DNA from 2 places in the Metabacillus dongyingensis genome. Region 2 is predicted to be linked to the other one. Evidence: riboswitches for the same ligand, from Rfam matches in the RefSeq annotation. Region 2 holds a riboswitch; the other holds the start of a gene.
The links. Region 2 has a riboswitch for cyclic di-AMP ahead of K8L98_RS21815 (potassium channel family protein). Riboswitches for the same ligand answer to the same signal wherever they lie in the genome.
Positions count from the first base shown of each region.

Region 1: another riboswitch for cyclic di-AMP. It lies ahead of K8L98_RS06515 (APC family permease); the one in region 2 lies ahead of K8L98_RS21815 (potassium channel family protein).

Region 1 is NZ_CP082944.1:1,305,342-1,316,797, reverse strand. Features, by position in the region: gene K8L98_RS06525 (MMPL/RND family transporter) at 1-998, opposite strand, end outside; gene K8L98_RS06520 (MarR family winged helix-turn-helix transcriptional regulator) at 1,012-1,461, opposite strand; gene K8L98_RS06515 (APC family permease) at 1,629-3,455, opposite strand; cyclic di-AMP (ydaO/yuaA leader) riboswitch at 3,601-3,746, opposite strand; gene K8L98_RS06510 (hypothetical protein) at 3,914-4,048, shown strand; gene K8L98_RS06505 (glycosyltransferase) at 4,110-4,757, shown strand; gene K8L98_RS06500 (acyl-CoA thioesterase) at 4,975-5,487, opposite strand; partial or broken gene K8L98_RS06495 (amidase) at 5,513-5,998, opposite strand; gene K8L98_RS06490 (SurA N-terminal domain-containing protein) at 6,260-7,027, shown strand; gene K8L98_RS06485 (ABC transporter permease subunit) at 7,157-7,984, opposite strand; gene K8L98_RS06480 (ABC transporter ATP-binding protein) at 7,977-8,876, opposite strand; gene K8L98_RS06475 (CPBP family intramembrane glutamic endopeptidase) at 8,896-9,687, opposite strand; gene K8L98_RS06470 (helix-turn-helix domain-containing protein) at 9,709-10,251, opposite strand; gene K8L98_RS06465 (MDR family MFS transporter) at 10,578-11,456, opposite strand, start outside.
Region 2 is NZ_CP082944.1:4,378,260-4,389,715, reverse strand. Features, by position in the region: gene K8L98_RS21820 (dicarboxylate/amino acid:cation symporter) at 26-1,273, shown strand; partial or broken gene K8L98_RS26925 (cation transporter) at 1,341-1,412, shown strand; cyclic di-AMP (ydaO/yuaA leader) riboswitch at 1,755-1,899, shown strand; gene K8L98_RS21815 (potassium channel family protein) at 1,999-2,655, shown strand; gene K8L98_RS21810 (TrkH family potassium uptake protein) at 2,683-3,990, shown strand; gene K8L98_RS21805 (ZIP family metal transporter) at 4,024-4,749, opposite strand; gene K8L98_RS21800 (acyl-CoA dehydrogenase family protein) at 4,927-6,528, shown strand; gene K8L98_RS21795 (ABC transporter substrate-binding protein) at 6,612-7,613, opposite strand; gene K8L98_RS21790 (FecCD family ABC transporter permease) at 7,856-8,857, shown strand; gene K8L98_RS21785 (FecCD family ABC transporter permease) at 8,857-9,912, shown strand; gene K8L98_RS21780 (ABC transporter ATP-binding protein) at 9,989-10,798, shown strand; gene K8L98_RS21775 (IucA/IucC family C-terminal-domain containing protein) at 10,801-11,456, shown strand, end outside.

The sequences.
Region 1 (11,456 bases), 2.0 Mb from region 2:
ACCGCCATGAAAAAAGGAACAATTGTAAACAAAGCTACTAGTAAAATAGCAACTCCAACCGCAACCGCAGAAGCAGATTGATAGAGTTTAAACTGTGAAAAACCAATCGCTGCAAAGCCTATCATAACGGCGACACCGCTGAAAAACACTGTGCGTCCGGCATTGCGGTAAGTTGCCACAATGGCTTCAGGAACGGTTTCATGAGCAGATAATTCTTCTTTAAACCTGCTTAAAATCAAAATACAATAATCTGTTCCGATCCCAAACAAGACGGCAACTAAAAAGATTTGAGTATAATTTGAAATTGGAAAATGAAATGAATCGACTAAAAACGAAACAATTGATTGTGAAGCTAAATAACTAAATCCAACTGCAAGCAGCGGAATAAGAGGTGCCACGATTGATCTGAAAACCAAGAGCAGAACGCCTAATATAAAGACAACTGTAATGCCTTCTGTCTTTTTCAGGCCCTCTTCTGAACTTTTCATCAAATCTACATTGATCATCCAGTTCCCCGTATAATCGTGATCCACTTTTACTTCATGGATCGCACTGTATAAGGCTTCTCTGACCTCAGCAGGCTCACGTTCATTCCAGGCTACATTGATTGAGGCCAATATTGCTTTTCCATCCTTGGATACAAGCTGTTCTTTTAAACTATCTTCATTAAAATGCGTGAGAATTTCTGTAATTCCAAGCTTATCTTCATTCTTCTCAAGCAGCCTGATTGCTTTTTCAGCTTCGGCTATTTCTGTTTTCGTCAGTTTTTTCTCACTGTAAAAAACAAGTGCAACGCTGCTTTCATCTCCGCCGCCTTCATCCTTCTGCACTTCGCCTAAAATCTCAGAGGCATATGAGGAAGAATACCCTTCAGGAACATCAATCTGTCCTTTTTCCCTCACTAAATCCGCCATATTCGGGGCCGCAAACAATAATCCTGCCACAACAGCAAGCCAGGCAATCAGAACAAGCCATTTGCTTTTAATAATTGTCTTCATGATCTTCCCCCAGTTATTGTTCTTTGCTTTCTATTAAAACTTTATTGAGTTTTTCATACGTTTCTATAAATTGTTTAATTTCCATCGGATCGAACTTATTAATGAAGGATTCCACAAGTTTATGAATGCGGTCTTCTGCTTTTTCATACAGTTCATTTCCTTTATCGGTGAGCGTCAAATAGACAACGCGTCGGTCATTTTCATCACGCGTCCGCTCAATCAGTCCTTTTTCAAACATTCTTGTGATAATCGCGGTTATCGCGCTTTTTTTCACATTAAACACTTCTGCCAATTCAGAAGATGTACATGATTGTGCATGATTGATATACCTGAGCATATAGTGCTGGTCATTCGTCAGATCACTCCCAATCTGCTCTTTGACCAGATTCTCGGCAATGCTTGTAACAGAAAAAGATACCGCTATGTACCGGTCTACCAGTTCTTTAATATTTTCTCCTGACATTTTTCCACCTCATTTCGTCGATTGTTCTATTGTTTAATTGTTCACTTGTTTAACTATTAACAGATTTAACTTTAATGTCCTGATAAAAAAATGTCAAGACATGAACACTGCCATTTCTTTTACCCATAAGAAAAGGAGCTCTTTTAAAGAGCTCCTTGATATTCCCGCTATTTTTTCAGATGATACGGAACGGTAGTGACAATGACATTTCTTTTATACAGCAGAAACGTCCTTATTAAGATACTTGACTGGTTATGAAGAATATTGTGCCAGCTTTTTTTTGGAATAAATTGCGGGATTAAAACCGTAACCCTATAGTTGGATTCACTTGCTTTTTTCTCTACTGTATCAATGAATTTAGTCAACGGCTGAATGATGCTTCGATAATAAGACTGCAGAGTTACAAGCCGAATATCCGGCTGCCACTTGTTCCATTTATCTTCAAAGATTTTTTCATCGACTCGTTCAAATGAAACGTAAACCGCAATGATTTGATCTGCGGATAATGATTTTGCATAGTTCAAAGAATTTTCTACTACGTGAGTCATTCCGGCTACTGGCACGATAATGACATTCCCTTCAATCGGCTTGATCGGCTCGCATGTTGTGAGTCTCAGCTGATCTCCAACGGCCACATAGTGCTTCTTAATTTGATGAAATCCTAAAACGATAAGAGGCAAAAAGATCAGCACCGCCCAAACCTGCGAGAACTTTGTTATGAAGAACATCATCATGACAAGAAAGCTGATAAGTGCTCCAGTTAAATTTATCGCAAGTTTAACCGCCCAGCCTTTAGGCTTCTCACGAAGCCACTTCACGAGCATCCCTGTCTGGGATAAGGTAAATGGAATAAACACGCCTACTGCATAAAGGGGGATGAGCTGTTCTGTCTGCCCTTTAAAAATAATGATTAGTAAAATGGACGTGATTCCAAGAGTGATGATCCCATTTGAATACCCTAATCGGTCTCCTCTCATCGTAAACATTCTTGCAATGTATTTATCTTTTGCAAGGTTGAATGCAAGCAATGGAAAAGCAGAATATCCAGTGTTGGCAGCGAGAACAAGAATCATAGCTGTCGTTCCCTGGATAAAATAATACATAAAGTTTCTTCCAAACGTCTCAGCTGCAATTTGGGAAACAACGGTTTCCTCGTGTTTTGGAGCTATCCCGAAGTAATAGGCTAAAAATACGATTCCAGAAAATAAAATGGCAAGCAATAACCCCATTGCCATCAGCGTTCTGACTGCGTTTCTAGGACCGGGTTCCTTAAAATTCGGTATCGCATTTGAGATTGCTTCGACCCCAGTTAAGGCAGAACTTCCTGAAGCAAATGCTCTCAGCAGCAAAAATAAGCTAATGCCTGCAACAGGAGTCCCTATCGGTGCATGCAAATCAGGTGAAACATCCCCGGTTATGATTTTAAATATCCCTACCCCTATTAAAATAAAAAGCGCCAAAACAAACAAATAGACTGGATAGGCTAAAATCGAAGCCGATTCGGTGATTCCTCTGAGATTTAGTATGGTGATAAAAACAACCAGCAAACAAGCAATGATGACATTATGATCATGTAAGCCTGGAAATGCAGAAGTAATCGCATCTGTTCCTGCTGAGACACTTACAGCAACTGTCAATATGTAATCTACTAAGAGTGAACCTCCTGCAACTAAACCTGCATTTTCTCCAAGGTTTTCTTTTGAAACGACATATGCTCCCCCGCCATGAGGATAAGCATAGATAATTTGACGGTAGGATAAGATCAGAGCCGTTAATAAAAATAGGACCCCTACTGCAATTGGAATGGAGTACCAAAATGCAACAGCACTTATTGTTACTAAGACAAGCAGGATCTGCTCTGGCCCGTACGCTACAGAAGATAAAGCATCTGAAGATAAAATAGCCAGTGCTTTCTTTTTATTTAATTTTTGCTCTCCTAATTCTGTAGATTTTAAGGGAGCCCCAATGATTATTCTTTTAAGCATAGATAACATTTCTGCACCACCATTTTTTCATCTGAACTTTTTCTTGGAAGGTATCATTTAAGAAAGTAAATATTTAATTAGTGAATCAATCATAATTGTCCGCAAGTCATTACGAACAGCATAATGGACATTAGGATTTCAGTCTCACCGCTACACATCCTCTCTTTTAACGCTTACGGGGTTAGCTGACGGATTCGGGACAAAAGAGTATCCCTACCTATATGAATAGGATTCACCCCTTTGCGAAAATTATCACAATTTCGGGTTCCCCGCTCCTTATGGATTAAGCGAATAATAAATATGAAACTGTTGGTTATCATACTCCTATCCTTAAGAGATGTAAATAAAAATAATTCATTTCCTTTGACTTTTTTAAACCAATAAGCTACCGGTCAATAAAAGGAGGAAATGTATGATATTGTGCCCTTGCGCTAACACTATTTTTATTCAAGCATAGGAGGATTTTAATGATTAAAGAAAACATACCGATATTATCTGATGAATTTTTAGATGAAGTGACAAAAGAGATCAATGATGTATACGGTTTTGAAAATGATCCAATAGAAAAAGCAGATCGGGAGTTTCGTGCGGAAGAAGAATGAAACTTAGGATTACATGCAAACTATTGATGTTACGCACTACTTATATAAAGGAAATTTACAATTGAAAAAACACTTAATAACTGCTGGAATGCTGGTTATGTCCTTAGTCTTCGTCATGTCGCCGATAAAAACTGATGCAAAAGACATGGCACAGGCACGCGAAGAATGCATCACAAAAGAAACGCTTGCTTTAAAAGAAAGCATGAGGAGGCTCTGGACTGATCATGCGGTTTGGACAAAAAGCTATGTGGTCAGTTCCCTTAACGATCTTGAGAATCAAAAAGAGCTGCTTGCAAGACTCTTAAAAAATCAGGATGACATTGGCAATGCCATTAAGCCTTATTACGGGGAAGAAGCAGGAAACAAGCTTGCTGAGCTCTTAAGAGAACACATTCTGATTGCAGGAAAATTGACTGCAGCTGCAAAAAGCGGCAATCAATCTGACTTTAAGAAATTTAATACTGAATGGCATAAGAATGCAGATGACATCGCCAAGTTCTTGAGCAGCGCAAATCCGAACTGGTCTGAAAAAGAACTGAAGGAAGCATTATATATTCATCTTCAATTTATTTCTGAAGATCTGTCTGCCCGACTTAAAAAGGATTGGAATGCGAGTATTGAAGCATTTGATAAAGGGCTGGATCATTTGATGATGCTTGCCGATGTTCTTTCGGCAGGAATCATGAAACAGTTTCCAGAAAAATTCTAGCTTATCTATTGAATATAAGTTTACTTCAAGATTTGTTTGTGTTTCGTATGAAAATCGCAATTTCATTAGTCTTAAATAAAAGGAAGATCCCCAAAGGATCTTCCCTCTTTTTTATTATTGATTTTTTTGCGGCTTTTTTCAGGGTGGAGGCGATTTTCTTCCCTAATACACTGCTTTGGTGTACTTTTTTCAAGGCGAGCGCGGTATGTATGGCCAATTAATATTGCTTAATTTTCTCCGAGAATGTAATACTCGCTTTTCTTCTTGCTTTCCTGATTAACGAGCGCTCCTCACCTGAATCAAATAAATATTTTTCCTCTTCTGTTTCAGGATAAACTCCCGGAACGGCTTTTGGCTTACCATGTTCATTCAATGAAACAAATGTGATAAAGCTTGTCGCTGCTACTCTGGATTCACCGCTTATTAAATCTTCTGCCGTTACTTTTACGAATACCTCCATCGATGATCTTCCCGTGAATGTGACGAAAGACTCAAGATGCACCGCATCAGTCGGACGAATCGGATGCAGAAAATCCACCGAATCCATGGATGCTGTGACACATTCTGACCGGCAATGTTTCGCAGCTGAAATTGAGGCTACAACATCTATTGAAGCCATTAATTTCCCGCCGAACAAGGTTTGATGATTATTCGTATCTGGCGGCAGTACACGGTTTGTTTGGAAAACTCTTGATTCTGAACACGGTTTGCTGTTAGGTATCTGTGTCATATTAATCTCCTTTTTAATTGCATTTTTAAGAATTTTGCTGAATTTCTTTCTCAAAGTATGGACTTCTTCTAAGCTTCGTATGCTGTTCATAAGTATATCCAAGCATGATTAAAGGCCCCTCACTAAAAGCAAAAGCCCCTAAAGCAATTCCAAAGGGCCTGCCGTTTTCCATATACTCTGCAGGTAGGACAATTGAGGATAACCGGCTTTTGCACAGATAGTTGAACAAATATACGAAGGAAGAAGGTTTGCGCCCGAGATTATATTTTTTCAATGCATAATCAATAACTCCCTGTTGGGAAAAGTATATATCTTCTAATTTTGCTTGTATATATTCAGGTGCTCTTAATGGATCCGGCAGCTTTATTCTGCTTTCAAGTTTATCCTGTCCATATTTCAGCGTTGTCTCTTTATGATTTTCATTGAATCTGATCAGCTCTGATAGAAAATGAACCGGCATTTCCGGAGGAAGTTTAGCGAGAAAATTGTCCAGGCTATGCTTTAATTCATAGAATTAAAACATTCCAGCTTCATGGAAGGTCCCCTAGTCCCTAGCATCAGGATTAATTTTCCTGCCTTTCACCCAGATGCCCATATTCTAACATATTTTCCTAATGCCCTTTGCTGATTTTAAACGTTTCAATCCTGTTACAATTCTTCAGATCGGCTCGATAAGGTTTCTTTTTCACAGGATTTCCTTTATAATGCGCACTAGATGATTTTTTTTCAAAAGAAAAAATTATACTTCTAGCTTGAAGGAAGGAGATCGATTATGAAAAAAGTAATGTTACCATTAATAACCGGTCTAATGGCCGTTGTTTTAGCAGCATGCGGAGGCAATGAAGAAAGCAAAGAAGCAAAAAATGATGATAAAGCAAAAACAGCCGAAACCGATCAGCAGAAGGATCAGCAAAAACAAATGGAAGAAATGCAAAAGAAATTAGAAGCGCAGCAAGTGGATGAAAAGAAAACTGTTGCTCTTGTGAATGACGAAAAAATCCTTGGCAGCGACTATAACAGCGTCCTGCAGTCGACTCAGGGCCAAATGCAGCAAATGGGACAAGACCCTACTTCTAAAGAAGCTGCAGAGCAAGTGAAAAAACAAACACTTGACAGCTTAGTCGGACAAACCCTGCTGCTTCAAGAGGCAAACAAAAAAGGCTATAAAGCATCTGATGAAGACGTTAAAAAACAGCTTGACGAAACGAAAAAACAGTTTAAAACTGAAAAAGAATTCGAAGCAGCTCTTAAGAAATCAGGCATGGACATGAAAACACTTGAAGCTCAAATTGCAGATGATATTAAATTCAGACAGTATGTTGAAAAAGAAGTGCCTGCAGGTGAAATCTCAGCTGAAGAAATTCAAAAAACATATGACCAATACGCTGAGCAAGGAAAAAGCAGCGGACAGGAAGTTCCAAAACTAGAAGAAGTAAAACCTCAGATTGAACAATCTCTTCAGCAGCAAAAACAGCAGGAACAGCTTGCTCAAAAAGTGGAAGAATTGAAGAAAAACGCGAAGATTGATCTTAAGATTTAACAGCTAACCCCCTGTGCCAGAAGGCAAGGGGGTTTTTTAGCTCTGTCAGTGCAAATCAGGTTTTTAGTGTAAATCAAGGATTTATCCGCATTATGCAAACCTGATTTTATCGCCTGAATTTGAGTTCCCTCAATGAATCTGCTTTTCAAATATCACATACCGATCATTATACTTCGTGATTCTATCCAGCAAAACGGCATTCACGATCAGAATCACAAGTGAGATCAGCAGTGTAATTTGTGCCCCCACAAAAAATAAACCGCTTGACTGACCAGCCATCATTCCCACAGCAGGCAGGATAATCAAGCCCCCAATGTTCTGCGCTTCCTGATATGTTTTGACACGCGAGGAGATAAAGACGTTAAGCAAGACCGTCATAAGAGACACCATTGGTGAGAGACAAAAGATCAGAGCGAGCCAATTGGCAGATGGAAAGATCATTTCTCCAAACAGCTGAAAACCCAGAATATTAATAATCAATCCGCTCACTAAAAAGCTTAAAAAGGAGACGAGAAGAGACGGAATAAAAGATCCAAGGATTTTGCTCACAAAGAGTGTTTTAATCGGCACAGGAGAAAAAAGCAGACTCTCAAGTGTACGCCGCTCCTTTTCCCCTGCAAAGCTGTTGGCGGCCACCACACTTGCCGTGATTATCGGCACCAGCAAAAACAAGGACGGAAGCATGTAGTTAATAAACAAATAAACAAATTGCTGTTCGGCTGTTTCAAGCACGAGATTCTCCTGTTTTAAATGAGTCAGGAAACTGCTGATCAGCTTCTGTGCATCATTTCCCGCCATCTCTTCGATATCAAAAATAAGAGCACTTCCAAGGAGAGCTGCAGGTATGATTGCTGAAAAAATAACCGGAATAATAATCAGCGTAGCAAACAAATTTTTGCTGCGAAAAATATCCCTTAAATCTTTTTTGATAATCGCCTTCATCATTGCGCTATTCATTGTGCATCTCCCTTACTTTAAAATAAATAGATTCTAGATCATTATTTAAAATTTCTGCGGAATAGACATGATGATTTTCTAAAATCCCCCTCAGTAAAAAAGGGATATCAATTTTTGCAGGCAGTGTGAAGATGACTTCGCCTTCTGCTCGCTGTTCACAAGGAAACTCCAAGTATTCTTTTCTATGAAGCTTCATATCTGTGTTTACTTTTACCTTGATTTCTTTTAAATACTTTTTCTCAAGTTCAGCCATTGTGCCTTGCTCAACAATGGTTTGATGCTCAAGAAACGCGAAGGAATCGCAAACAGCTTCCAGCTGATGCAGTACATGAGAACAGATTATCATAGTTGTGCCGGTTTCTTCGTTGTATTTTTTCAAATATGCGAGGACCATTTTGATGCCGTCCGGATCGAGGCCATTTGTCGGTTCATCCAGAAACAGCAATTTGGGACTGTGTAATAGCGCTTTTCCGAGCGCAAGTCTTTTTTTCATGCCTGTACTGTATGTTCCTGCAGGTTTATCTTTATGCTCAGCTAGATCAAACAGCTCAAGCAATTGAATGATTCTGGATTTATCCTTGACTCCATATAAATCTGCAAAAAAAGCTAAGTTTTCTTCACCGCTTAATTGATGATACAAACCTGCACCTTCTGTAACAATGCCTGAAATCTTTCTGATCTCATCGCCATGTGTTACAGGATCATGATTCAAGATCGAAATCGTCCCGCTGTCAGCTTTAATGACGCCGTTTAGTATTCGGATAAATGTTGTTTTCCCGGCTCCGTTTGGTCCAAGGAGTCCTACAATCTTTCCCTGTTCTGCTTTAAAATTGACGTTCTTCAGCACAGTCTGACTTCCAAACGTTTTTGTAACACCTGCGACTTCAATCATCTGTATTCAAGCTCCCTTTTTAATAGAATAATGGAATAAACAGCAGCTGCATCGAGATATGAGCAAACATGTGCGAGACGATTGCATACTCAAACCCTTTTTTCCAATAGAGGTAACCAAAAAACAAACCTCCGATACCATTCAGCAGGAAGCAGCGGAAAAGAATCATACCAGTCAAATCACCAAATACCATTGAAGTGAACGGTAAATGACCGGCAGCAAATACTAGTGAAGCAATGATGATGGCAGCCCAGATATAAAATTTAAGCAGCTGCTGCCTCTTTCTTCCAGCCGTTTTTTGAAAAATCCATGCCAGCAAACTCACTAAAAACAGCCGCATCAGGGTTTCCTCAAACACTCCGCCTGCCAGAACACCCGCGAATAATCCGAGCCAAGAGAATTCAGGCGTGCTCTCCCCTATCTGCTGAATCTGATACTGAAAATAAAAGCGGTCTGAGCCGACAATCATGAATCCCGTCACAGTTCCAAGAACAATGGAAAGCAACAGAGATGAACGGTTGAATAGCCTCTTTTTTCCTTTTTCAAAGAGAGATTGCAGGATGTCAAAAGAAAAACCAGTATTTCGTGCCAGTTTAAAACCAAGAAAAGCAAGGATGAAACTCATGATAAATAATTGAACAGATGATACTAGAGATAAAACAACCAAGGAGGCACCGCCGGTCATTTCCTCAAATTCATTTGCAGACATCGCTGATTTTAATAACTCCATTTGATATGGCAGCAAAAGAAAGCCAGATGCAAAACAGATCCCTGAAATCAACAAAGCCAGTTTCAAATCCATTCTCTTCATTAGCCTCTCCCTCTTCAGCTTTTACGTTTTTTTACTTTTGCCTTCAGGTATGACAATCGTTGCAATGTTTCTTCCTGTACGTTCGGGCGAAGGTTCATTAAGCATGGCCTTTTGCAGCAGTTCACCCATCCCCTTTAACAGTTCCATAAATTCGGAATCTGATAAATGGATATTTGCTACAGTGTAACTTACTCCATCTTTCATCAAATCTGCTTCTCCCTGCTGTAAATAATTCTCATACATGCCCATCAGCTGAGTGGTAAAATTCATGAATAATTCTAAATGCTCTTCACTTGATAAGGATAAAAAGTCTTCTTGCGACTGAACGGATGGCTGATTTAGCATATAAACTTTTTCAACCGTTCCTCTTATTTGATTTTCTTTTACAACTTGAATGATTTTGGCTTCAAGAAGTTTATTAAGATGTCTGTACAGTGTCGCCTGAGGAACATCTTTCGCCCGCTCCCCCAATTGGCTGACTGTCATTTCTTTGCCGTTCAGCAGAGATTGAATAATTTTCATTCTCACAGGATGCAGGATCAGGTTCATCTTTGATTTATTCATGTCTCTATCCTCCAGTGTATTCATTGTTATCAATATTAATAATGATAACATTTTATAAAAAAACTACCTTTATCACTTTTGATAATAATACATTATTTGATAATAATCCAATATTTTTTCCGAATTTTCTCTCTTAACCATTTTATAGAACCTTTATATAAGGAATAAGGTTATGAATGCAGCAATTTTCCAGTCAGGTTATGATGACTGCCCGTTCTGCTTTTATTGGTAACGTATGTAAATAAAAGAGAATCATGAAACAAGGCGAAGGATAACTGAAATCTTTTAAAAAGAAGGAAGCGCACGATGTACGCATCCCTCCTTCTTTACACATGAACATGTTGTTTAATAATTGTTGCCTTTTTTTCCATTTCTTTTTTCACAAGCAGCAGAACTGGCAGACCGCTTAATGTGATAATCATCAGACAGCCGAATAAAATGGCAGGATCGCTGACACCGTAAGAATCGAGAAGCAGTCCGCCGATCCAAGGACCGAGAACGTTCCCGAGCTGAGTAAATCCCATAGCGCCAAAATAAGTACCCTTCATATCGGGATTGGAAATTTCATCAATCAGGACATCCATCATCGCGAAGAGCAGGACCTCTCCAACCGTAAAGAAAATGACAACCAGGCCGATCATCCAAATGCTTTTTGCAAAAGCAAAGCTGAAAAGGCTTAAACCGACAAATAAATTCCCAAGCATAATTGATCTGATCGGAGAATAGTTCCTCGCTATTCTGACTACCGGATACTGAATGATCAAAACCACGACAGCATTCAGGGACAGCAGAATGGAAAACGTTCTGGCCCCGTCCTTAATCTCAGGAGACATGGCAAAGTATTGGGGCAATGTAGAAGTAAGCTGTGAAAATCCTGTAATGCATAAAATAATGCCTACTAAAGTTAAAAGAAGCAGTTTATCTTTTCTCGTTACATGAAATGCCTCCCTAAATGAAATGCGGGTAGTTTCGTTTGCTTCACTTGCAAGTTCCGTTTTCATAAATGTGAGCAGCAGTGAGATGCCGTAAAGGGTATAAATCGCGGCTGCAATATAAAAGGGAAAGGTCGTTTTTGCTGATCCCAAAAAGATGCCTAATATCGGTCCGAATACAACCCCGACATTGATGGCAGCATATCTCAAATTAAAAATCAGCAGCTTATTTTTCTGATCGGTAATATCCGATAACAGCGCTCTCGTGGTTGG
Region 2 (11,456 bases):
TATTACTTTTTTACGGAGGTTTTATATGAAACTAGCAACGAAAATCATCATTGGTCTTATTCTGGGGGCAATTGTCGGCCTCATTCTTAATATCACGGCTCCGGATTTATTTAAACAGTTAGACACGTTCCTATTTACCCCGCTTGGAAAAATCTTTCTAAACTTAATCAATATGCTCGTCGTACCAATAGTCTTCTTTTCTATTACTCTGGGAGTTGCTGGGTTAGGAGATCCAAAGAAATTAGGAAGAATAGGTGTTAAAACGGTCACCTACTTTTTAGTAACAACAGCAGTAGCCATTGTTATAGGCTTAATCCTTGCACTGACCATTCAGCCCGGCAATGTAGGTGAATTCGATACAAAGTCCGCTGAATATAAAGCTGAAGAAGCTCCATCTGTTGCAGAAACATTCTTAAATATGATTCCGACGAATCCTGTTAAAGCATTTGCCGATGGTAATATGCTGCAAATTATTATTTTCTCAATTTTTGTTGGCCTTGGCATCACGTTTCTTGGAAAGAAAGCAAATACATTATTTAAGGTAGTTGAGCAAGGCAATGATTTAATGATGTATTTAGTAAATCTAGTGATGAAATTCGCTCCATACGGTACTTTCGGTCTTATTGCTACTGCTGTAGGCAGTCAAGGTTTAGACGCCCTTAAAGCAATGGGACTCTACATGGGAGTTGTAATGCTTGCACTTGTGATTCATGCTATTGTCACCTATGGTTCATCCATTCTTTTTCTGGCAAAGCAAAGCCCGATCTGGTTCTTTAAAAATTTCGCTCCTGCCATGGCAGTAGCTTTCAGTACATCAAGCAGTAATGCGACACTTCCTGTATCTATGGAAACAGCGCAAAAGCGTCTGAAGGTTCCAGAGCCGATCTCAAGTTTCGTTCAGCCGCTCGGCGCAACCATTAATATGGATGGAACGGCCATTATGCAGGGTGTAGCAACAATCTTTATCGCTCAAGTCTACAATATTGATCTTTCTTTCACTCAGTTGCTGACAGTAGTACTTACAGCTGTTCTCGCTTCAATTGGAACAGCCGGTGTACCAGGAGTTGGACTTATCATGCTTGCGATGGTCTTAAACTCTGTAGGCCTTCCCGTAGCAGGCATCGCCTTGATCATCGGTATAGACCGTCTGCTGGATATGGCTCGTACAGCAGTTAATATTACAGGAGATGCGGCATGTGCAGTGATTGTAGCAGAAACAGAAAAGAAACATGGAGACTTTAAATTTCCTGAAATGGAAGAAAAATTGTCATAATGAGAAAGACGGCCTAAAGTGGCCGTCTTTTTTATTAAAGACAATAAGCCCTTGCAGAAGCTGATATGGAGCGGCAAGGGCATTCAGTTCGGTTTCCGTTGTTTTGAACACGCTGAGACTGCAAAGAGCCAAACTGTAAACTTCCGGCACAAAGTCCATGTGGGCTTGGTGTTTTTAACTTGCTCATGTGTGATCTGGAAAGATACTGATAGAAATCCGGTTTATGCAGATAAAACTGCAATTTACACTGATAGAACATCAATTTAAATGAATAACGCTTCAATATATGCTGTTAAACCACAACTTCTTCGCATCATATCAGTCTTTCAAAGAATTTAAAATAAACAGATATGCTGAGTAAATAAGACTTGAGAGCGCTTAAACGGTTATATTTGCTCAATTTTAACTAATTTCTGCAATAATTGGCTCTTTACTGTCCAATTCAACAGGAGTAAGATACTTTCATAAATACATTTCAGATATTCTTAATTCGCTTAATCCATTACGGAGCGGGGGACCCAATTTTGCTGGCATCTTTTGCAGCTTGGGGTGAATCCTTTACTGGTAGGGCTACTCTCATTGCCCGAACCCGACAGCTAACTTCGCAAGCGTTCTTGAGAGAGGATAATGAAACTAATGTGATCTTAAAAAATCAGACACAGCGGTTCATGGGACCTCTGTGTCTTTTTGTGTGCAAAAATTAGTATTGAAAGAAGGAAATCCTGTTGAAAAAGCAATTTGCTGTATTTGGACTTGGCCGTTTTGGAGGAAGTCTTGTAAAGGAATTTCATGAGTTGGGGATGGAAGTTTTAGCGGTCGATAAAGATGATGAAAAGGTTCAATATTATTCTCAATATGCGACACTTGCTGTGCAGGCAAATGCAATTGATGAGGCGACACTGAAGCAGCTTGGCGTGCGTAACGTAGATCATGCCTTTGTGTCGTTTGGAGATGATATTGAAGCAAGCATCTTGACATCACTTCTGCTAAAAGAAATGGAGATTCCGCAAGTATGGGCAAAAGCTCAAAATGACTATCATCAGAAGGTTTTAGACAAAATAGGTGTAAACAAAGTCATTCATCCTGAACGTGACATGGCAAAGCGGATTGCCCATCATATTATTTCAGAAAAAATGATTGATTATATTGAGCTTTCAAAGGAATACAGCATGGTAGAGCTGATTGCTTCAGCAAAAATTCACCGTAAAACATTAATTGATTTAGATATTAGGGCAAGATATGGATGTAATATTGTCGGGATTCAGCGGGATGAAGAGATGATTGTTTCGCCTCCTGCCGAAGAATCCATCAAATCAGGTGATATTCTGCTTGTGATTGGACGGAATAAGGACATCAGCCGTTTCGAGGAGGAGGGCATATAGGTGATAAGCTCAAATAAACTGCAAAAAATGATTCGGTTTAATCCATCACAGCTATTGGTTACTATTTTCGCAGTTGGAATTGCAGGAGGATCTGCCTTATTGATGCTGCCTGTTTCAACTCATGAACCGATTAGATGGATTGATGCGTTATTTATTGCTACATCCGCGATGACTGTAACAGGACTTGCACCTGTGGACCCCGGATCAACCTTTACTTATACCGGACAATTTATCATTGCTATGCTGATTCAGCTTGGCGGATTAGGGATCATGTCATTTGGGGTTCTGATTTATATCCTCTTAGGGAGGAAAATTGGCATTAAAGAAAGATTAGTGATGCAAACTGCGCTGAATCAAACCTCCATTGGCGGAGTTATAAATTTAGTAAAGTATTTGTTTTACTTTTCCCTTTCAATTGAATTCATTGCAATGATCTTTTTATCGTTTAGATGGATACCCGAGTATGGGTGGTCTAAAGGTCTTTTCTACAGTTTTTTTCACGCAATTTCTGCATTTAATAATGCGGGTTTCGCTCTTTGGCCGGATAATTTAATGAGGTATGTAGGAGATCCGCTTATAAACCTGGTGCTGTCATCTCTTTTTATAATAGGAGGTATAGGTTTTACAGTGCTTGTTGATGTATGGAGAAAGCGCAGCTTTAAAAAGTTTTCATTGCATACAAAGCTGATGCTTGTCGGTACACTTGTGATAAATGTAACAGCGATGTTTATTATATTTGTTATTGAATATTCCAATCCTGCTACACTTGGAGACCTTTCTTCGGGAAGTAAGCTATTAGCTTCATATTTCCAGGCGGTAACGCCCAGAACCGCAGGTTTTAATACATTGGATATGGCAAGTCTGGAAGATACAACTCTTTTTCTAATGGTCATCCTTATGTTTATTGGAGCAGGGAGTGCATCAACTGGCGGTGGAATAAAGTTAACTACAGCCATCATCATTCTGCTGGCAACCATTACTTTTTTGCGGGGCAGAGAAGAAATAAGCATTGCGAAACGCTCAATTAACACTAGATATATAGTGAAAGCTCTTGCCATTACAGTGGCAAGTCTGCTATTTGTACTAGTGGCCGTGTTTATCTTAACCTTATCGGAAAATCTTACTTTTATGGAAATTTTATTTGAAGTTGTTTCTGCTTTTGGTACAGTAGGACTGTCAATGTCTGTTACTCCTAAATTATCAGATTTGGGAAAAGAAGTGATCATTTTTATTATGTTCTTAGGGAAAGTTGGGCCATTGACGCTCTTGTTCTCTATTGCTAAACCACAAAAACAAAAAATTAAATATCCTAACGAAGATATATTAACAGGATGAAAAAAAGGCTTCGCAGATGCGAAGCCTTTTTTATTATAGATTTGAGAGGATCAGCGAAGCAAGTACGCCTAAAGAAGCAATCAAACCTACAATCGGACCGCCTTCTTCGAATGCTTCCGGCATCATCGTCGAGGCCACCATTGCAATGATGCCGCCTGCTGCAAAGGCTCCAATAAATGCAATCACTGCAGTGTCGGCATTTTGCAGCAGCGAGAAGCCGAGAAATGAGCTGAGAGAAGAAAGAAGTAAAACGATCAGCCACATGAAAAGGATCTTTTTTTTGGAATAGCCATCTTTACGCAATCCGACAGAGCTTGAAAGACCCTCTGGAAAATTGCTGATAAAAACAGCTGTCACCATTAAGAAGCTGACTGTATTCTCCTGAAGCAGGCTGACGCCGATAATAACCGATTCAGGAATAGCATCAACGACAGTTCCGATAAAAATGGATACTCCTGAGTGATTTTCCGGGTTTTGCTTTGAGCGTTTTCTGTCGCTTCCTCCCTTTTTTGTTATCAGCAATTCACACACTGTAAATGTCAAAGATCCAAAAATGAATCCGCCCGATGCTGCCAGCAGTCCCCCGTCATCCACTGATTCCCTAAGCAGTTCAAAGGAAGCTGCCCCGATCAGGACACCCGTTCCAAACGACATAATAAAACCTAAAACCTTGCGCGGTATCTCCTTGTAGATGCCGAGCAAAGCACCTAATAAAATAGAGGAACCAGCAAAAGCTCCCCACATCGCAGCCTGCAGCATTCGACTGAGTCCCTCCTAACTTACTATCTACCGTTAGCTTACCAAATATCTAACAAAGAATGCAAAAAGTACATATCGAATAAAGAGAATATTCTGTAAAATGAGTTGTAAGCGATTTAATAAAGAGAGGTGCTGATTAAATTGGATGCTAATTTGCTGTTTAATCTGAGGAAATTTATGGATGCAGAGCTTTATGAATATACCGTTCAGAGACTGTCAAAATTTCAAAAGCTTTGTTTTGAAGAAATTGATCAGCGTGCAGCGCATACGGATAGAGAGGGACAGCCAAAGCTTATCCGCTATGATAAATTTGGAAATGATGTCTCGGAAGTCTGGCTGAACGAGGGGTATAAAAAAACAATCCATGACACCTATCAAACAGGGATTGTCGGCTATCTGCATAAAAACATTCCTGAATTGAACAGAAAGGCAGACTATCACTATTCATATGCTTTAGGATATCTTCTGTCTCAGGTTGAATCAGGGTTTTATTGTCCGGTCACCCTTACGATGGCAGCTGCCTATTTAATTGACGAATATGCAGATGAGGAATTGAAGGCGAAATATTTACCTCATGTCATCTCAACAGGTGATGTTGAGCTTTATGAAGGAGCTACTTTTTTAACGGAAAGACAGGGCGGATCAGATGTGGGTGCAAATGAAACTAAAGCCGTAAAAGCTGACATGGGGTATCATCTTTATGGTGAAAAATATTTTGCGAGCAATGCGGGTGCATGCAAAATAGCAGCAGTTCTTGCCAGGATGGAGGGAGCGCCTGCTGGAACAAAGGGATTGTCTCTTTTCTTAGTTCCCTGGAAAAAGGACGATGGAACTTCAAATCAAATTCATATCAGACGTCTCAAAGATAAATTGGGGGTAAGAGCAGTTCCATCGGCTGAGGTCGAATTAAATGGGGCGGAAGCATTCTTGATCGGTGATCCATCCAGAGGGTTTTACTACATGATGGAGGCACTTAATCTTTCGAGAATCTCGAATGCCATCGCATCTGCCGGAATAATGAGAAGAGCTTATATTGAAGCAAAAGGCTATGCAGAGCAGCGGATAGCTTTTGGCAAAAAGCTGACGGAATCTCCGATGATTCAGGAAACGCTGTGTAAAATGGCTGTGCGGCAGGAAGTTCAGACCAGTGCATGCTTTGAACTAATTCAGCTTTTTGACAAGGTAATGAGAGAAAAGACTTCCACAGATGAAGAAAAAATGCTGACCCGTCTTTTCATTGCGTTATTAAAAGCAAAGACGGCAGAAGAGGCAATTGCATTTTCGCATGAGGCAATCGAAATGCATGGCGGAAATGGATATATTGAAGATTTTGTAACGCCAAGACTGCTGCGGGATTCTCAAGTACTGACAGTATGGGAGGGTACGGCAAATATACTTGGTTTAGAAGTATTGCGTCTCATTAAAAAGCATGCTGTTCATCTTTTGTTTCTCTCATGGATTAGAAAGAATTCGGCCGGCAGCACAGCCATTCATAACGGGATAAGGGAACTTGAAGATTTGCTTGCTTTTCTGGAAAATCAGAAAGAAGCTGGATGGAAGTTTCATGCGAAAAAATTATCCGCTTTAATGTGCGATCTGCTGTTAAGCACCGTTGCGCTGAAAGATGCAAAATCAGGAGATCAGCGGAAACAGGCAATTGCAGATATATGGCTTGAAGACTGCTGGAACAACTCCTATAAGGATGAAAAAATGCTGGCCATAAAATATTATGATTTAATAGTTGAATATAAGGGATCTGTTATGAATGCATATATATAGAAGAAAACGAAAAAAGTCTTCCGGGTGGAAGACTTTTTTCGTTTAAAAGGGTTAAGCGTATATAAATTGGTTGGGAGACAAAATTATTTCTCGAGAACGATTTTCTCAAGTTCATCGAGCATTAAGTTAGCAGCTTTGACACCGCCTGCAGTGTTCCAAATCGCATCATCAACTTGGTAGGCTTTGCCAGCCTTTACTGCATCAAGGTTTTTCCAAAGCGGATCATTTGTAAATTCTTCTGCCTGTTTTTCAGCATCAGCTTTTGTTTCAGCAGGAGCATAAGTGAAGTAGAATAAATAATCTCCATCCATTTCAGGAATTAGTTCTTTTGTTACTTCGCGAACAAATAAATCATCCGGATTGTCTGAAAATAACTTTTCAAGGTTTGCTGGACGTGCGAATCCTAACTCTTCAAGAATGACACCAGAGAATGTATCTTTATAATAAATGCGTGTTGTTCCAGCCATGAAGCGAACGACTGAAATTTCCTGATCTAGTTTATCACCGGCTTTTGCTTTGATATCAGCAATGCGGGCATCATAGTCAGCAAGCACTTTTTTGCCTTCTTCTTCACGGTTTAATGCTTTAGCGTAGAAGCTGAAGTTTTCTTTCCAGTCGCCTCTAAGTGTTTCAGCATAAACAGTTGGAGCGATTTTGCTTAATTTTTCATATTGGTCTTCCTGACGCATTTTGTTTCCGATAATTAAATCAGGTTTTAATGCAGCGATTGCTTCTACATTAAGGGCACTTTCATCCCCAACAACTTTAACGTCTGTCATTTCATCTGAAATGTGATCATACCAAGGATCGCCTAACCAGGATTTAACAGCACCAACAGGTTTAACACCCATTGCAAGCAAAGCTTCTGTTCCTTCATTTGTCAAAATGACTACTTTTTCAGGTTTTTTAGGCACTTCAGTTGTTCCCATTGCATGTTCAACAGTATATGATTCGCTTTCTTTATCTTTGCTGCCAGTATCACCAGCCGTTTTATCTTTCTCGTTGTTTCCGCATGCTGCTAGAAGTACTGCTGATAAAACGATTGCAATAAGTGACAGCCATGCTTTTTGATATGTAGCTTGCATTTGTTGTTACCCCCATATTTTTGTTTGATAATGATTTTCATTTACAAGTTAAATATTAATTTTTTTACTATCAGTTGTCAATATTTAATTGAAAATGATTTTCATTTGCGGATAAAATATTAATTTTTCTGATTTTGATTGCCAATATTTAATTGAAAATGATTTTCAAATTCAATTGACTTTGTTACAATAGCTTTAGAAAAATATTAAGAAGTGATGGTTTCACATCAAGAGGTATAAATATGTTATTACAGACTAATTTAGTGAAAATAGCTGGACTTATCACTGGTTTTATTTTGCTTTTAGTGAGTATTTGTGCAAGTGTCGTGCTTGGCTATACACAAACCTCGTGGGAAACAGCCATTAATGCGCTTACAAATTTCGATGGTTCTAACGAACATTTAATTATTCAGACAGTAAGGCTTCCTAGAGCAGCAACAGCTGTTGTGGTTGGAGCAAGCCTTGCAGTTGCAGGGGCACTGATGCAGGCTCTTACTAAAAATCCGCTGGCATCTCCGGGCGTATTCGGGATTAATGCCGGAGCGGGATTCTTTGTTGTGATTGCCGTATCCATATTTGGCGTCAGCTCTTTGCAGGCCTTCACTTGGATTTCCTTTTTAGGAGCGGCAGCAGCTGCTTTCACTGTTTATTTTGCAGGTTCTTTTGGGAGAGAAGGATTAACACCAATGAAGCTTACATTGGCCGGAGCAGCGATGGCTGCTTTGTTTTCCTCTCTGACGCAAGGATTTCTTGTAAGTAACGAAGCTGCATTGGATCAAGTATTATTTTGGCTTGCCGGCTCTGTTCAGGGAAGGAAGCTAGAGCTTCTCTATAGTGTGCTTCCTTATATAGGAATTGCTTTTGTTATCTGTGTCTTTCTTGCATCCAAGATCAACCTGCTGATGATGGGTGAAGATGTCGCAAAGGGGCTCGGCCAGAAAACAGGCATCGTCAAATTAATGACGGCTGCCGTTATTATTCTGCTTGCAGGAGGCGCAGTTGCGATTGCAGGTCCTGTTGGATTTGTAGGGATTGTCATTCCGCATATTGCCCGTTTCTTTGTCGGGAATGATCACCGCTGGATTCTTCCTTATTGTGCCGTACTCGGAGGAGTGCTGTTAGTGACGGCTGACATTGGGGCCAGGTTCGTCGCGATGCCTGAAGAAGTGCCGGTAGGAGTGATGACGGCTCTGGTCGGAACACCATTTTTCATCTACATCGCGCGCAGGGGGTTCCAGAAATAATGAAAAGCTATCATTCTTTTAGAATAGGAAAAGGATTTATTTCTTTCCTTATTGATAAAAAAGCCTTAACGGTCTTCTGTGTTTTGCTCCTTGTCACTGCGTTTACCTTTCTTTTCAGTACAGGTATGGGTGATTTGAGAATCGGCCCGATTCAGGTGCTTAAAACACTTGCTGGATACGGGACAGAGATGGATGAGCTTGTCATTCAATCCTTTCGTTTGCCGAGAATCCTGATTGCTCTAATGGTCGGAATATCACTTGCTGTTGCAGGCGGCATTCTTCAGGGAATCATCCGCAACCCGCTTGCATCTCCCGATATAATCGGTATCACCGGCGGCGCTTCCGTTGCTGTTGTGATGTTTTTAGCGATATTCAGTGATAAAAATAATACATTGACTGTTCCGATCCAGTGGATGCCAGTTGCAGCTTTTATAGGAGCGACAGTGATTGCCCTATTAGTTTATATTTTGTCATGGAGAGGCGGTTCTTCTTCAATAAGACTCGTTTTGGTCGGTATTGGACTTTCAATGCTTGCTCAGTCTCTTACGACGTTATTAATGATAAAAGGGCCGATCTACCGCGCGGCGCAGGCAAATATTTGGATTACAGGAACTGTTTATTCAGCAACTTGGGATCAAGTAAAGATTATGGTGCCGATTACAATCGTTTTAGTCATCATCAGCTTTATTTTTGTTAGAAACGTCAACATTCAGGAATTAGGGGATGAGCTTGCAGCTGGCGTAGGAAGCGCTGTACAGCACAATCGATTTATTCTGCTGCTGATTGCAACTGCATTAACAGGGAGTGCTGTTGCATTTGCGGGCGGAATCGGGTTTGTAGGCCTCATTGCCCCGCATATCGCAAGAAGACTCGTAGGGTCATCTTTCGGTGCTTTGCTTCCTGTATCGGCATTGCTCGGAGCGGTGCTCGTTATGGTTGCAGATTTGATTGGAAGAACTCTTTTTGCTCCTCTTGAAATTCCTGCAGGTGTATTCACTGCAGCGATCGGGGCACCTTATTTCATCTACCTGCTTTATAGAAGCAGAAATAATTAGGCTGTTTCCGCAGCACCAGAAATTCATCCCGCAGCCATTAATCAATCCTTATTTGAAAAGGAGCTGGATAGTAAAAATGACAGCTATTAAAACAAAGGCGCTAACATTGTCGTATGGAGAAACAACCATTATTAATGAGCTCGATTTAGAGATCCCAAAAGGCGAAATCACTGTATTCATCGGCAGCAACGGCTGCGGAAAATCAACGCTTCTGCGTTCAATAGCACGGCTTTTAAAGCCTGAAAAAGGTGCAGTTCTTTTAGAAGGAGAAGCCATTGCGAAGCTTCCCACAAAGGAAGTGGCAAAGAAACTTGCCATTTTGCCTCAAGGACCTGCTGCACCGGAAGGCCTGACGGTTCTTCAGCTCGTCAAGCAAGGCCGTTATCCTTATCAAAATTGGCTCAAACAATGGACGGAAAAAGATGAGAAGGCAGTTATGAGCGCTTTAGATGCTACAGGAATGCTGGAATTTGCTGAAAGACCGGTTGATTCCCTGTCAGGCGGACAGCGTCAGCGTGCCTGGATTGCCATGACTCTTGCTCAGGATACGGATATTATTTTACTTGATGAACCGACGACATATTTAGATATGACTCATCAAATCGAAATTTTGGATCTCTTATTTGAACTGAATGAAAAAGAACAGCGTACGATTGTTATGGTTCTGCATGACCTTAATTTAGCCTGCCGGTATGCTCACCATATTGTTGCTATTAAGGATAAGCAAATCTATGCGGAAGGCAGACCCGAACATGTCATTAATTGCAATTTGGTGAAGGATGTTTTTCAAATGAACTGCGAAGTTACAATGGATCCGCTGTTTGGAACTCCTCTGTGCATTCCGCATGGAAGAGGCCGCTGCATTATTAAAGAGGCGGCAATTTAATCATGAACCATTTTTCAAAAGAAGAGCTCGGGCATTTATCGAGATTCAGGCTGAGTTTAGAACGAAGTGAATCAGCCTTATCGATAGAAGCGGCAAACTTGCTGGATCCTGATTTTCTTTCAAGGTACTTAATTGAGATCCAGCCAAAAATTCATTCAGACAGATTGAATGTTACAGGATCTATGCTTGTTAAACGATACGCCTTTCTTGCAGCGATGGCTCTTTTTTCCATGACTGTTTTTGGGAAAAAAATGAATACTGACCCTCTAAATTTAACACTTGAGACAGATGATAAGGATCCTTTATGGCTCCCTTCTTTTTACTTTCACTCTTTGGAGTGTGTTTCTGCTGGAGAAAGCAGAGATGCGTGGAGAGATGAAATACTGAAAGATTTATTTCGGAATCACTTAAGTAAAATTGTGAACATCGTGTCAGTGAAAGCAAGAATATCTAAACTGGTCCTTTGGGAGAATATCGTCCTTTATGTTGTCTGGATGTATAACACGCTGCTTGCAAACATTCCTGAGTATGTTACGATAGAGCAAATACAAGCGGATTATGTGTATGTAGTGAAAGAAGCAGGCGGAGAACTTTTCGGAGAAGGAATGAAAAACCCTTTCTTGCCTTTCTATAGAGAACAGGGACAAGTAACGAGACA